Regions from separate parts of the Enterobacter hormaechei subsp. xiangfangensis genome, predicted to be linked through region 3. Evidence: predicted binding sites of a transcription regulator. Region 3 holds the regulator's gene; each other region holds the start of a gene.
The links. Region 3 encodes CRP, which controls carbon source genes, mostly activating them, when cyclic AMP is high. Its sites were predicted from a motif close to ATGTGANNNNNNTCACAT; they were not measured.
Positions count from the first base shown of each region.

Region 1 (4,761 bases), 400 kb from region 3:
CCAGTTCGTCAGCCAGCAGCGGACCTGCACAGGCGACGTCTGCGAATTTACCGATACCGTGGGTAGATGCCTGCGCACGGTGAGCCGTACCGAATGCATCCATCACGAATACGTCGCACAGCGCAGCGTATTTTTTGGACAGGGTTTCGTCGTCTTTCTTTTCGCCTTTGTTGAAGCGAACGTTTTCCAGAACAACCAGCTCACCTTCGGCAACTTCCACGCCGTCCAGGTAATCTTTCACCAGGCGAACCGGGCTGGACAGTTTGTCTTTCAGGTAATTAACAACCGGCAGCAGAGAGAACTCTTCGTTGTACTCGCCTTCAGTTGGACGGCCCAGGTGGGAGGTGACCATCACTTTAGCGCCCTGCTTCAGAGCCAGTTCAATGGTTGGCAGAGATGCACGGATACGCGCGTCGCTGGTCACTTTGCCATCTTTAACCGGTACGTTCAGATCGGCACGGATGAAAACGCGTTTACCTGCCAGATCCAGATCGGTCATCTTAATTACAGACATGGTGAATCCTCTCGTTGATTCTTAAAGTTTTGCAAGCGCAAGGTGCGCTCTACCTGAAACCTTTCGCGGCCATGGCTAACGTGGTGTCGAGCATTCGGTTAGCAAAGCCCCATTCGTTATCACACCAGACCAGCGTCTTGATGAGGTGCGCACCACTGACTCGCGTCTGCGTGCCATCCACGATGGCGCTATGCGGGTCGTGGTTAAAATCTACTGAGACCAACGGTAATTCCGTATAGTCAACTATACCATGAAATGCTCCCTGTGCCGCTTTTTGCAGCAACAGGTTGACTTCACAGGCTTTTACCGGTTTTTTCACCGTCACGCTAAGATCGATTGCGGTGACGTTTATCGTCGGAACGCGCACGGCAATCGCTTCAAAACGGTCGTTAAACTGCGGGAAAATACGGGTGATCCCGGCAGCCAGTTTCGTATCCACCGGAATGATTGACTGGCTCGCCGCGCGAGTGCGTCGTAAATCCGGATGGTAGGCGTCGATTACCTGCTGATCGTGCATGGCGGAGTGAATCGTGGTCACGGTGCCGGATTCAATGCCATAAGCATCGTCTAACAGTTTAATGACCGGAATAATGCAGTTGGTGGTGCAGGAGGCGTTGGAGACAATGCGGTGTTCAGCGTGCAGCTCGTGCTGGTTAACACCAAACACGACGGTGGCGTCGAGGTCGTTACTGCCGGGATGGGAGAACAGCACTTTTTTCGCGCCAGCATTCAGATGCGCTTCGCCATGTTCACGGTTACCGTACACGCCGGTACAGTCCAGCACCACATCCACACCCAGTTCGCGCCAGGGCAGCCCTTCAATACTGTTCTCATGCAGCACGCGGATGGCATCGTCACCGACGAACAGCTGTTCCCTTTCCTGGCGAACATCCCAGGCAAAGCGACCGTGGCTGGTGTCATATTTCAACAAATGTGCCATGCCCGCAGCATCCGCCAGTTCATTGATTGCCACCACGGTGATTTCCGCACGACGCCCGGATTCATATAAAGCACGAACCACGTTGCGCCCGATGCGACCGAAGCCATTAATCGCTACGCGTACGGTCATAGATCTCCTGCAAAGCTATCCCTGAGTTTGAGGTGGCTGAAAGAGTAATCCAGCGACGCCCGAAGGGGAATCCTTGCTGTCACAAACTGCGATTGATTGGTCAATTGTCGAACATTTAATCGACTGAAACGCTTCAGCAAGAATAAGCGAATCGGGGAATAAAAGGAATCTCTGTCCAGATTAAGAGCGATTTTATCTGATCTCCATCACATTTTTCCGGAATAATCCCTTTCCATCCCGCCACGTAAAAACGCGGCGGGTCGACCGGTGTCCCCACTGAAAGCTGCGGAGGCTCAGACGAGTCGGTATTCGCCATTTGCCGACATCATCAGTTCCACCTTGGCAGGACGGCTGTGACGCAAAACACGCTCCACGTTTGGCCCGTCGGTGCGCGCATAAAACGCGTCGGCGTCGGCCTGAGAGAGTCCGCCGGCCAGCTTACGTCCCACCAGGCGCGTACGTAACGCTTCGGCGGGGGCGCGAATAAACAATGAAAAATCGCAGTATTCCATCAGCGTTCGCCATCGTTCGTCATCAAGCAGCAGCCAGTTACCCTCAACAATCACGACAGGGGCCGTTACCACGATTGCCTCTTCGACAGGATCGTGCGTTTGTCGGTCATACTGCGGCCAGGTACTGTCGCCCTCTTTTATCTGCCGCAGATGTTGCGCCAGCCTGTCGACATCAAAGGTTTCCGGGGCGCCTTTGTACGCGCGCAGGTTATGCGCTTCCAGCCAGACGTTGTAGTGATGAAATCCATCCATCGGCAACGTCTGGATCGGCGGCATCCCCTCCATCTGACGAGAGAGGAATTCCCAGAAGGCGGTCAGCGTGGATTTGCCCGTCCCGGGCGGCGCGCTGAGAAAAACAATCGTACGTCTGCTGGCGCTGGCGAAATGCCGTTTCGCCAGTTGCCGCAGCAAAGGCTTATGAACATTTTCAATTTCGTCGTCAGGATAATGTGCTTCTACATGTAGCCCGTTAACCGTTAGCCCAATTTTCACGGCGTAAGTTCCTTTAAAATTGTCGTTACCGCCAGGGTGAGCGCCGTCTTGATCATTGCGGTAAAGCGCACCTCAGACCATGCGGCAAAGTCAGCAAATTTCATCGACTCCAGCGCGCTGAATAACGTCGCGTTACGGGTGATGCAATTAACGTTGCTGATAAAATCCCAGGTGATGTCATCGGCAAAGCCAGGGAGGGTATCCTGCTCTTTCAGATACTGATAAAACTGTGAAAAATGCGTAATGTCGGCGTAGAGCCATTTTTCCATTTTCCCCAGCGCATAGATCAGGCGTAACGCCACGTCGATGTCATCAAGCGGCCCACTCCGGGCGAGTAACGGCTTCACTGCATATTCCACGATCTCTTCATCGTTATCGACAAACAGCGACGGCAGAAAACATTTAATGCCCTGGAGCAAAAAAGACTGTGCCGTCGTCATGAATGCGAGGAGGTTATTCTGAGCATCCAGTTGCTCAAGCACGTCGTCTTCTGTCAGCGTCGTCATTTGTATCTCGATAAATCACTGTGAATGCAGAGAGTCTATTATATTACACGTTCGATCTGCGCCGCCGATCAATAAAGTTTGCGTGCGCACACCCTCCGCAACCTGTTGAATACCTTTAACCAGTTCGCCACCCGTCACGCCCGTCGCGCTGAACAGGATGTCATTGCCCTTTACCAGTTCGCTAAGGGTATAGATACGATTGACTTCCACCTTCATCTCCGCACAGCGACGGTGCTCCTGCACGGCGACCCGACGGTTCTCAGGACTCTCCCCTTTCGCTTCACAAAAATCGATCAGCTCCGCCTGCATTTCGCCACCCAGCGCTTTCACCGCGCAGGCAGAGATCACCCCTTCCGGCGCGCCGCCTGTGGTGTACATCAGATCATAGGGATTATCCTGTAAGCAGGTCAGAACGCTGGCGGCGACGTCGCCATCGGGCAGCGCGAACACTTTCACGCCCAGCTGCCTTGCCTCGGCAATTACATTTTGCAGGCGCGGTTTGTCCAGCGTTACCATCCGCAGATGGTCCAGCGGCTTGCCCAGCGCCCGGGCAACGTTGCGAAGGTTTTCTGCCAGCGGGAGAGCGAGGCTGATTGCCCCGGTTGCCGCTGCGTTAACCACCAGTTTTTTCATGTACATATCAGGGGCATGAAACAGGCTGCCCTCAGGCGCAAACGCCATCACTGCCAGCGCATTGCTTTGTCCCATCGCCACCATGCGGGTCCCCTCAATGGGATCGACGGCAATATCCACCGCCAGGCCGACGCCGCTTCCGACCTCCTCGCCAATCCACAGCATTGGCGCATGGTCGATCTCACCTTCGCCGATGACGATACGCCCGCGAATCGCTATCGCGTTTAGCGCCTCGCGCATGGCGGTTACCGCCAGCCCGTCGATTCGGTTTTTATCGCCGCACCCGGTTTGCGGCCAGGCGGCCAGCGCCGCCTGTTCCGTGACGCGAAAGAGCGGCCATGCCAGAGACATCATGCGGCCGCCTCCCCAATATCCACCCCAAACTTCGCCAGCAGATAGCGCTCTGCTTTTTCATTCCAGATGCCGTGAGTCTCTTCCACAAGCCTTGCCAGCTCCCGGAAAAGCGGATCGGTTTTACCCTTTTCGGCAAAATCGGCAATGGCCGTTAACGGCATGGTGACACCGTTGTAGATAAGCTTCTTGCCCCCAGGAATGTCCGGCAGATTGAGTACCGTATGCGGCACCGCATCCAGACCGCCGATGTGAGTCACCATAAACGACGGCTGGAGCTGGCCTGTCGCACTCAGCGCAATCGCCTCTTTCATGTCCTCCGTCGAGCCGCCGGAGGTGCCCACCACGTGGGTACTGTTGTAATGGACGTTGTAAAAATTAAACGGCACCTTGAAATTGCTGTCCGTTGGTCCGGCGAAGAAATTCAGGCACCCGTCCTCGGCGAGAAGATCGTCTGCCAGTTCAATGACCGCCGGAACCGCGGCATAGACAAACACGTCGTCAAAGCCTGCATTGTCAGTTAATGCGCGTAACGTAGCGGCAGGGTTCTCCAGTTCGGAGGTATTAACATAGATAAGCTCAATGCCCTTTTGTGCCGCCAGCTCAACCGGCAGGAGTTTTTCCGCCTGCGCAAGGCGTGCCTCATCGATATCCACCACCACAACGCGCGACGGCTGAATCCCG
Region 1 covers NZ_CP017183.1:3,826,062-3,830,822, forward strand. Annotated here, with positions in the region: gene pgk (phosphoglycerate kinase) at 1-514, opposite strand, end outside; gene epd (erythrose-4-phosphate dehydrogenase) at 564-1,583, opposite strand; gene BFV63_RS18255 (nucleoside/nucleotide kinase family protein) at 1,877-2,587, opposite strand; gene BFV63_RS18260 (MltR family transcriptional regulator) at 2,584-3,093, opposite strand; gene glpX (class II fructose-bisphosphatase) at 3,109-4,080, opposite strand; gene BFV63_RS18270 (zinc-binding dehydrogenase) at 4,077-4,761, opposite strand, start outside.
Region 1: the regulator CRP is predicted to act here: its motif matches at 1,778-1,795, upstream of epd (erythrose-4-phosphate dehydrogenase).

Region 2 (4,761 bases), 200 kb from region 3:
CCAGATCCTTAATGTGAAGATCGATGCGGAAGCCCGGCCTGAAGTTACGATCCATCACCATCGGCGCCTTGGCATCCAGCACGGTACTGCCCGCCAGACCACCGCGAATGGCCTGATAGACCAGATCCGGATTAACGCCCGCTTTGGTGGCCAGCGTTAGCGCCTCCGACATAGCCGCGATGTTCAACGCCACAATCACCTGGTTTGCCAGCTTGGTGACGTTGCCTGCGCCAATTTCACCGGTGTGCACAACGGAGCCGGCCATGGCTTTCATCAGGTCGTAGTATTTGTCAAACACGGCTTTATCGCCCCCCACCATCACCGACAGGGTGCCGTCGATGGCTTTCGGTTCGCCGCCGCTGACCGGCGCATCCAGCATCTCCACGCCCTTCGCTTTCAGCGCCTCGCTGATTTCGCGGCTTGCCAGCGGTGCGATAGAACTCATGTCGATCACCACCAGACCCGGCTTCGCGCCGTCGATAATGCCGTTCTCACCCAGCGCCACCTCTTTCACGTGCGGTGAGTTTGGCAGCATGGTGATAATCACGTCGCACTGCTCAGCAATTGCTTTTGCGGTTGTCGCCGTTTCTGCGCCAGCCGCAATCACCTCTGCCACCGCGTCTGAATTACGATCTAAAACCACCAGTGAGTAACCTGCTTTGATGAGGTTTTTGCTCATTGGTTTGCCCATGATACCCAGGCCAATAAAACCCACTTTCAGCGTCATAATCTGTTTCCTCAATGATGGTTATTTTTTAAAAGCGTCCGCTAATTTCTGCGTGGCGGCGCGGAATACGCCGAGGTCGCTGCCGACGGCAACAAACGTTGCGCCCCATTCCAGGTAACGGCGGGCATCGGCTTCCACTGGCGCCAGAATGCCGCACGGTTTACCGTGCGCTTTGGCACGGGCAAAAATGTGCTGAATTGCGCGCTGCACATCCGGATGGCTGGCGTTACCCAGATGACCAAAGGCGGCCGCCAGATCGCTCGGGCCGACGAAAATGCCGTCGACGCCCTCCGTCGCGGCAATAGCGTCGACGTTATCGACCCCCTGCTGGCTCTCGATCTGAACCAGAATGGTGATGTTCTTGTTGGACTGGGCGAAATAGTCCGGCACGGTGCCAAACATGTTGGCGCGGTGCGAGACGGACACGCCGCGGATCCCTTCCGGTGGATAGCGGGTCGCCGCCACGGCCAGCACCGCTTCTTCTTCCGTTTCAACAAACGGGATCAGGAAGTTGTAGAAGCCGATATCCAGCAGACGCTTGATGATCACCGGCTCGTTGGTGGGCACACGCACCACCGGCGCGCTGTGGCTGCCTTTCAGCGCCATCAGCTGCGGAATAAACGTGTTGATATCGTTTGGCGCATGTTCGCCGTCCAGCACCAGCCAGTCGAACCCGGCCAGGCCCAGCACTTCGGTGCTGATGGGGTTGGCCAGCGCAGACCAGCAGCCAATCTGAATCTGGTGCGCCGCGAGGGCCGCTTTAAATTTATTCGGGAAGATGTCGTTACTCATTACTTATACCTTTTTTAATTCCGCAGTTTTAGCCAGTAACTTTTCTTATTTATTCCGACTCAGCGTCAGCGTTATATTTATTTTCCTGACTGAATTTTGGCGTTATAAAATCGTCATTCAGTATAATCGTCACCACCCGGCAGCACATTGTCTCAATGCTCAATTATCCAGCGGGAGTAACACGCTATTTTGAGCATTTGCCCAATGCAGTGGGCGCTGATGCACAGAATCAACGATTAGTGTTTCGGGAGCGATCGCGATCACATTCTCACTTTTCCTCTCCTGACATTCTTTATTTCCTCAATAAGGAACGATTAACCATCTGGCTATATTTAGTATCAGATATTTTGCTGGAGAAGAGTGAACAATGGCCGATATTGAAATTCGACAGGCGTCGCCGACGGCGTTCTATATAAAAGTGCACGATACTGATAACGTGGCGATTATTGTCAACGACAATGGCTTAAAAGCTGGCACCCGCTTTCCGGATGGCCTGGAGCTGATTGAGCACATTCCGCAGGGGCATAAAGTCGCACTGGTCGATATCCCGGCTCACGGTGAAATCGTGCGCTACGGCGAAGTCATCGGCTATGCGGTGCGCGCTATCCCGCAGGGTAGCTGGATTGAGGAGTCGCTGGTTGAGCTGCCCACCGCCCCGCCGCTGGAGACGTTGCCGCTGGCTACCCGCGTCCCTGAGCCGTTGCCTCCGCTGGAGGGTTATACCTTCGAAGGTTACCGCAATGCGGATGGCAGCGTGGGAACCAAAAACCTGCTTGGCATCACCACCAGCGTGCATTGCGTGGCGGGCGTAGTGGATTACGTTGTGAAAATTATTGAGCGCGATCTGTTGCCGAAATACCCCAACGTTGACGGCGTGGTGGGTCTTAACCACCTGTACGGCTGCGGCGTGGCGATCAACGCGCCGGCAGCGGTCGTGCCGATCCGTACGATTCACAATATCGCCCTTAACCCAAACTTTGGCGGTGAGGTAATGGTGATTGGTCTCGGCTGTGAAAAATTGCAGCCAGAACGCCTGTTGCAGGGTACTGAGGATGTGAAAGCCATTCCGGTTGACGATGCCAGTGTTGTGCGTCTTCAGGATGAACACCATGTCGGCTTCAGATCGATGGTCGACGACATTTTACAGGTGGCAGAGCGCCATCTGGAGAAGTTGAACAAACGCCAGCGTGAAACCTGCCCGGCCTCTGAACTGGTCGTTGGGACACAGTGTGGCGGCAGCGATGCGTTTTCCGGCGTCACCGCTAACCCGGCGGTAGGTTATGCCTCCGATCTGTTCGTGCGCTGCGGCGCCACGGTGATGTTCTCCGAAGTCACCGAAGTACGTGATGCTATCCACCTGCTCACGCCGCGCGCCGTCAACGAAGAGGTGGGCAAACGCCTGCTGGAGGAAATGGCCTGGTACGATAACTATCTCGACATGGGCAAAACTGACCGCAGCGCCAACCCGTCTCCGGGTAACAAGAAAGGCGGCCTCGCGAACGTGGTGGAAAAGGCCCTCGGGTCGATTGCCAAATCCGGCCAGAGCGCGATTGTGGAAGTGCTCTCCCCTGGCCAGCGACCAACCAAACGCGGCCTGATTTACGCGGCAACGCCTGCCAGTGATTTCGTTTGCGGCACCCAGCAGGTGGCTTCCGGCATTACGGTACAGGTCTTTACCACCGGGCGCGGCACGCCGTACGGCCTGATGGCGGTACCGGTGATCAAAATGGCGACCCGCACCGAGCTGGCAAACCGCTGGTATGACTTAATGGATATCAACGCGGGCACCATCGCCACCGGGGAAGAGAGTATTGAAGAGGTGGGCTGGAAGCTGTTCCACTTCATTCTGGATGTGGCAAGCGGGCGGAAGAAAACCTTCTCCGATCAATGGGGATTGCATAACTCGCTGGCGGTGTTTAACCCGGCGCCGGTGACGTGATTGTCCCTCACCCTGCCCCCTCCCCACCGGGGAGAGGGTAAAAAACCGCACCGAGCAGTCCCCTCTCCCCTATGGGGAGAGGGTTCCCCACAAAATAATGCCTGCACAGACGGCCCCCTCTCCCTTGAGGGAGAGGGCTGGGGTGAGGGGAAACATACGGCTCTGGTGGTCATTCCGTTCACTTTATGTTCCTTGCTACTCTGTCACGACATGACCGGTGAACGTGCCAGGGTGGCTCAGTCGCCACCACCCTGGCGACCCGGGCTTCCGGCGGAAAATCGCCGCTTCGCGGTGCCTTCGGCTTATTCCTTCCGGCTTATCGGGGACGGGCGGAGGTAACATCCCTGTAAAGCCCGCCCTCTCGGCGCATCCCTGCGCCTCGCCCCGGCCTACAGGAAACGCCTCAGCGATTTACAGCCGGACCGAGGCATCGCTGAAAGCCCTCAGTTATTCTGAGGCAACGTTATAGTTTTTGCTTTCAAATTACTGGGGAACCCTCTCCCCTATGGGGAGAGGGTTAGGGTGAGGGGAAAAGCCTCTTTAGACCAGCACCACATCGATCCCGCTTTTGCGTAACCCTTCCAGGCTTTCCGCAGGAATGCCTTCATCAACGATAATCATGTCGATTCGATGGGTATCAATAATTTTATGCAGGCTTGAACGATTAAACTTGCTGGAGTCCGTGACAACGATAATACGCTCCGCCACCTCGCACATTTTGCGGTTCAGACGGGCTTCATCCTCGTTATGCGTACTCACCCCCCGGTCGAGATCGATGGCATCGACGCCCAGAAACAGCAGGTCAAAATGGTAATTCTGTAAGGACTGCTCCGCCTGGTCGCCGTAGAAGGACTGTGACTGACGGCGCAAATGCCCGCCGGTCATCAGCAGCTCTACGCCTTCCGCTTCCAGCAGCGCGTTTGCCACGTTCATCCCGTTGGTCATGGCAATGACATCGGTGTGCTGGCGCAGCATGCGGGCAATTTCAAAGGTCGTGGTGCCGGAGTCCAGAATAATGCGGTGACCCGGCTTCACCAGTTCAACCGCCGCCTGCGCGATGCTGCGCTTCACTGCCGTATTAAGGGAACTTTTGTCCTCAACGGATGGCTCCACGCCGGGGGCATTGCCTTCGCAAATCAGCGCGCCGCCGTAAGCGCGAACGGCAATCCCCTGCTTTTCCAGAAAGGCCAGATCGTTACGGATCGTCACCGTCGACACGCCGAATAAAAGAGAAAGATCGTTAACCTGCACGCTTCCCTGCGCCCGCAACCGCTGAATGATCTGCTCTCGCCTTTCACTGGTG
Region 2 covers NZ_CP017183.1:4,025,907-4,030,667, forward strand. Annotated here, with positions in the region: gene garR (2-hydroxy-3-oxopropionate reductase) at 1-727, opposite strand, end outside; gene garL (2-dehydro-3-deoxyglucarate aldolase) at 749-1,519, opposite strand; gene garD (galactarate dehydratase) at 1,887-3,458, shown strand; gene BFV63_RS19210 (DeoR family transcriptional regulator) at 3,999-4,761, opposite strand, start outside.
Region 2: the regulator CRP is predicted to act here: its motif matches at 1,768-1,785, upstream of garD (galactarate dehydratase).

Region 3 (4,761 bases):
CTGAATCAAATCACGAAACCCACGCTGATTATCCACGCCAAAGACGATCCGTTTATGGATCATCACTCGATCCCGGCGCCCGATCATCTGCCGGCCAACGTGGAGTATCAGCTCACCCAATTCGGGGGACACGTCGGTTTTGTCGGCGGCACGCTGCGTCGGCCAAAAATGTGGCTTGAGACGCGTATTCCCGACTGGTTAACGGCCTATCTGGACGGTAAAAAATGATTATTCCCTGGCAGGATCTCTCTCCCGACACGCTCGATAATCTGATTGAAAGCTTTGTCTTGCGCGAAGGCACCGATTATGGTGAACATGAACGTTCGCTTGAACAAAAGGTCAACGATGTTAAGCGCCAGCTTAAAAGCGGCGACGTGGTGCTGGTATGGTCCGAACTGCATGAGACGGTCAATATCATGCCCCGCAACGCGTTTCATGGCTGATCTTTACACTTTTCCAGTCAGGGAGTTGCTATGTCTGCCAGACATCCGGTTATTGCCGTTACGGGTTCGAGTGGGGCGGGAACCACTACCACCAGCCTCGCCTTCCGCAAGATCTTCGCCCAGCTTAACTTACGGGCGGCCGAGGTAGAAGGCGACAGCTTTCACCGCTACACGCGCCCGGAGATGGATATGGCCATCCGCAAGGCGCGCGATCTGGGTAAACACATCAGCTACTTCGGCCCGGAGGCCAATGACTTCGGCCTGCTGGAGCAAACCTTCCGTGAATACGGGCAAAGCGGTACCGGGCAGTCCCGCAAGTATCTCCACACCTACGATGAAGCCGTGCCATGGAACCAGGTCCCCGGCACGTTCACGCCCTGGCAGCCGCTGCCGGAACCGACTGACGTGCTGTTTTACGAAGGATTGCACGGCGGCGTGGTGACGCCTCAGCACGACGTGGCGCGCCACGTGGATTTGCTGGTGGGGGTGGTGCCGATTGTTAACCTTGAGTGGATCCAGAAGCTGACGCGTGACATGAGCGAGCGCGGCCATTCGCGAGAGGCGGTCATGGACTCGGTGGTGCGCTCCATGGAAGATTACATCAACTTCCTGACGCCGCAGTTCTCCCGAACCCACATTAACTTCCAGCGCGTCCCCACCGTGGACACCTCTAACCCGTTCGCTGCAAAAAGCATCCCGTCGCTGGACGAGAGCTTTGTGGTGATCCACTTCCGCAACCTGGAAGGCATTGATTACCCCTGGCTGCTGGCGATGCTACAGGGTTCGTTTATTTCGCACATGAATACGTTAGTGGTGCCCGGGGGAAAAATGGGGCTGGCAATGGAACTTATCATGACACCGCTGGTGCAGCGGCTGATGGAAGGAAAGCAAATCGCGTGAACATGTTCCCTCTCCCCGTGGGAGAGGGTTAGGGTGAGGGCATCAACACGCACGATGCCCCAATAATTAAGCCTCTATCACTTCATACGAATGGGTGATTTTTACCGCTTTCTCCAGCATTAACGCCACAGAGCAGTATTTCTCCGCAGACAGGTCAACCGCACGCGAGACCGCCGCATCCTTCAGTTCTTTGCCAGTGACGATAAAGTGCAGATTAATATGCGTGAACAGGCGTGGCGCCTCTTCGCGACGTTCTGACGTCAGCTTCACTTCACAATCGGTCACGTCATGACGGCCTTTTTGCAGGATCGACACCACGTCGATCGCGCTGCATCCGCCCGCCGCCATCAGCACCATCTCCATCGGGCTTGGCGCTTTATCGCCGGAGTTGCCATCCATCAAAACCTGGTGCCCGGAAGCAGACTCGCCCAGGAACGTTAACCCTTCAACCCATTTCACACGCGCTTGCATATTCACTCACTCCAACGTTGCATTTTTTATGACAGATTACGTGTACGTTACATTTCTCGCAACGGAAGGCGACCTGCGTCATGCTGAAGCGAGACACCAGGAGACACGCGGCGAAAGCTATGCTAAAACACTCTGGATGCTACAGTAATACATTGACGTTACACATGTATGCAGAGGACATCAAACTTTACTGGCTGCGAAACGTTACGACAGCCGACTTCCCAGGTATGGGTAAGAATTCGATTGCAACCCCAGAGTCCGGATGCATCTTATGACTCTGGTGACAGCTTATAACAGAGGATAACAGCGCATGGTGCTTGGCAAACCGCAAACAGACCCGACTCTCGAATGGTTCTTGTCTCATTGCCACATTCATAAGTACCCATCAAAGAGCACGCTGATTCACCAGGGTGAAAAAGCGGAAACGTTGTATTACATCGTTAAAGGCTCGGTGGCCGTGCTGATCAAAGATGAAGAAGGGAAAGAGATGATCCTTTCTTATCTGAACCAGGGCGATTTTATCGGTGAACTGGGCCTGTTTGAAGAAGGCCAGGAACGTAGCGCCTGGGTTCGTGCAAAAACAGCATGTGAAGTGGCTGAAATTTCTTATAAGAAATTCCGTCAGCTGATTCAGGTCAACCCTGACATCCTGATGCGTCTCTCTTCCCAGATGGCACGCCGTCTGCAAGTGACCTCTGAGAAGGTGGGTAACCTCGCCTTCCTGGACGTAACCGGTCGTATCGCGCAGACGCTGTTGAACCTGGCGAAACAGCCAGACGCCATGACCCACCCTGACGGTATGCAAATTAAAATTACCCGCCAGGAAATCGGTCAGATCGTCGGCTGCTCCCGTGAAACAGTGGGCCGTATCCTGAAGATGCTGGAAGATCAGAACCTGATCTCCGCCCACGGTAAAACCATCGTGGTTTACGGGACCCGTTAATTCCGGTCAAACGGCGTGCCGCCGCAGGGTGGCACGCCGTTTTTGTCTCTACTCCTCATGTGGCGCAGGCTGATCTATCACCCGGAAGTTAACTACGCACTGCGACAAACGCTGGTGTTGTGTCTTCCCGTGGCCGTGGGCCTGATCCTCGGACATCTTCAGCAAGGCCTGCTGTTTTCCCTCGTGCCCGCCTGCTGCAACATTGCCGGTCTGGATACGCCGCATAAACGCTTTTTTAAACGTCTGATTATTGGCGGCTGCCTGTTTGCCGGCTGTAGCCTTGCCGTACAGCTCTTACTGGCCCGCGACATTCCTCTGCCTCTGATCCTGACCGTGCTGGCGATGACGCTCGGCGTCACCGCCGAAATCAGCTCGCTACACGCCCGCCTGCTTCCCGCGTCGCTGATTGCCGCCATCTTCACCTTAAGCCTTGCAGGCAACATGCCGGTGTGGGAGCCATTGCTAATCTACGCCCTCGGCACGCTGTGGTACGGGCTGTTTAACTGGTTCTGGTTCTGGCTGTGGCGGGAACAGCCGCTGCGCGAATCCCTGAGCCTGCTCTACGTGCAGCTTGCTGAATACTGCGAAGCAAAATACACCCTGCTCACTCAACATACCGACCCGGAAAAATCCCTGCCGCCGCTACTGGCGCGCCAGCAAAAAGTGGTGGATCTGATCAGCCAGTGCTATCAGCAGCTGCACATGCTTGCCGCCAACAAAAATCATGAATACAAGCGGCTGCTGCGAATCTTCCAGGTCGGGCTGGATTTGCAGGAGCATATCTCCGTCAGCCTTCATAATCCGGAAGAGGTGCAAAAGCTGGTGGAGCGCAGCCATGCAGAAGCGGTGATCCGCTGGAACGCGCAGACCGTCGCGGCCCGCCTGCGGGTGCTGGCTGACGATATCCTCTATCACCGCTACCCGACGCGCTTTAACATGGACAAACAGCTCGGCGCGCTGGAAAAGATTGCGCGTCAGCACGCGGAAAACCCGGTCGGGCAATTTGCTGCCTGGCATTTCAGCCGCATCGCCCGGGTGTTACGTACCCAGCGCCCGCTTTATGCGCGAGACCTGATGGCCGATAAGCAAAAACGGCTGCCGCTGCTGCCCGCGCTCAAAAGCTATCTTTCACTGAAATCTTCCGCCCTGCGCAATGCCGCGCGGATCAGTGTGATGCTGAGCATCGCCAGCCTGATGGGGATGGCCCTGCACCTGCCGAAACCCTACTGGATCTTAATGACCGTACTGTTTGTTACCCAGAACGGCTATGGCGCCACGCGGGTGCGCATTCTGCATCGGGCGGGCGGTACGATGGCGGGGCTGATTATCGCGGGCGTGACGCTGCACTTCCACGTGCCGGAGGGCTATACCCTGGCCGGTATGCTGGCAATCACGCTGGTGAGCTATCTGATTATCCGCAAAAACTACGGCTGGGCGATGGTGGGCTTTACGGTGACGGCGGTGTATACCCTTCAACTGCTCACGCTTAACGGGGAACAGTTTATTATTGCCCGTCTGGTCGATACGCTGATTGGCTGCCTGATCGCCTTTGGCGGCATGGTCTGGCTGTGGCCGCAGTGGCAGAGCGGGCTGTTGAGGCAGAACGCCCACGACGCGCTGGAAGCTGACCAGCAGGCCATTCGTCTGATCCTGAGCGATGACCCACAGCCCTCTCCGCTGGCCTACGAGCGAATGAAGGTCAACCAGGCGCATAACGCCCTGTTCAACTCCCTTAACCAGGCCATGCAGGAGCCGGGCTTTAACGCGCACTATCTGGCTGACATGAAGCTGTGGGTCACGCACAGCCAGTTTATCGTCGAGCACATCAATGCCATGACGACGCTGGCGCGGGAGCACACGATGCTGACGCCGGATCTGGCGCAGCGCTATTTGCAGTCGTGTGAAATTGCGTTGCAGCGCTGTCAGCAGCGCCTGGAGTATGATGCACCGGGCGAGTCAGGTGATTCGAACATTCTGGAAGCGCCGGAGACGCTGACCCACGGG
Region 3 covers NZ_CP017183.1:4,229,974-4,234,734, forward strand. Annotated here, with positions in the region: gene BFV63_RS20295 (hydrolase) at 1-228, shown strand, start outside; gene BFV63_RS20300 (YheU family protein) at 225-443, shown strand; gene BFV63_RS20305 (phosphoribulokinase) at 474-1,343, shown strand; gene BFV63_RS20310 (OsmC family protein) at 1,410-1,814, opposite strand; gene crp (cAMP-activated global transcriptional regulator CRP) at 2,125-2,757, shown strand; gene BFV63_RS20320 (YccS/YhfK family putative transporter) at 2,815-4,761, shown strand, end outside.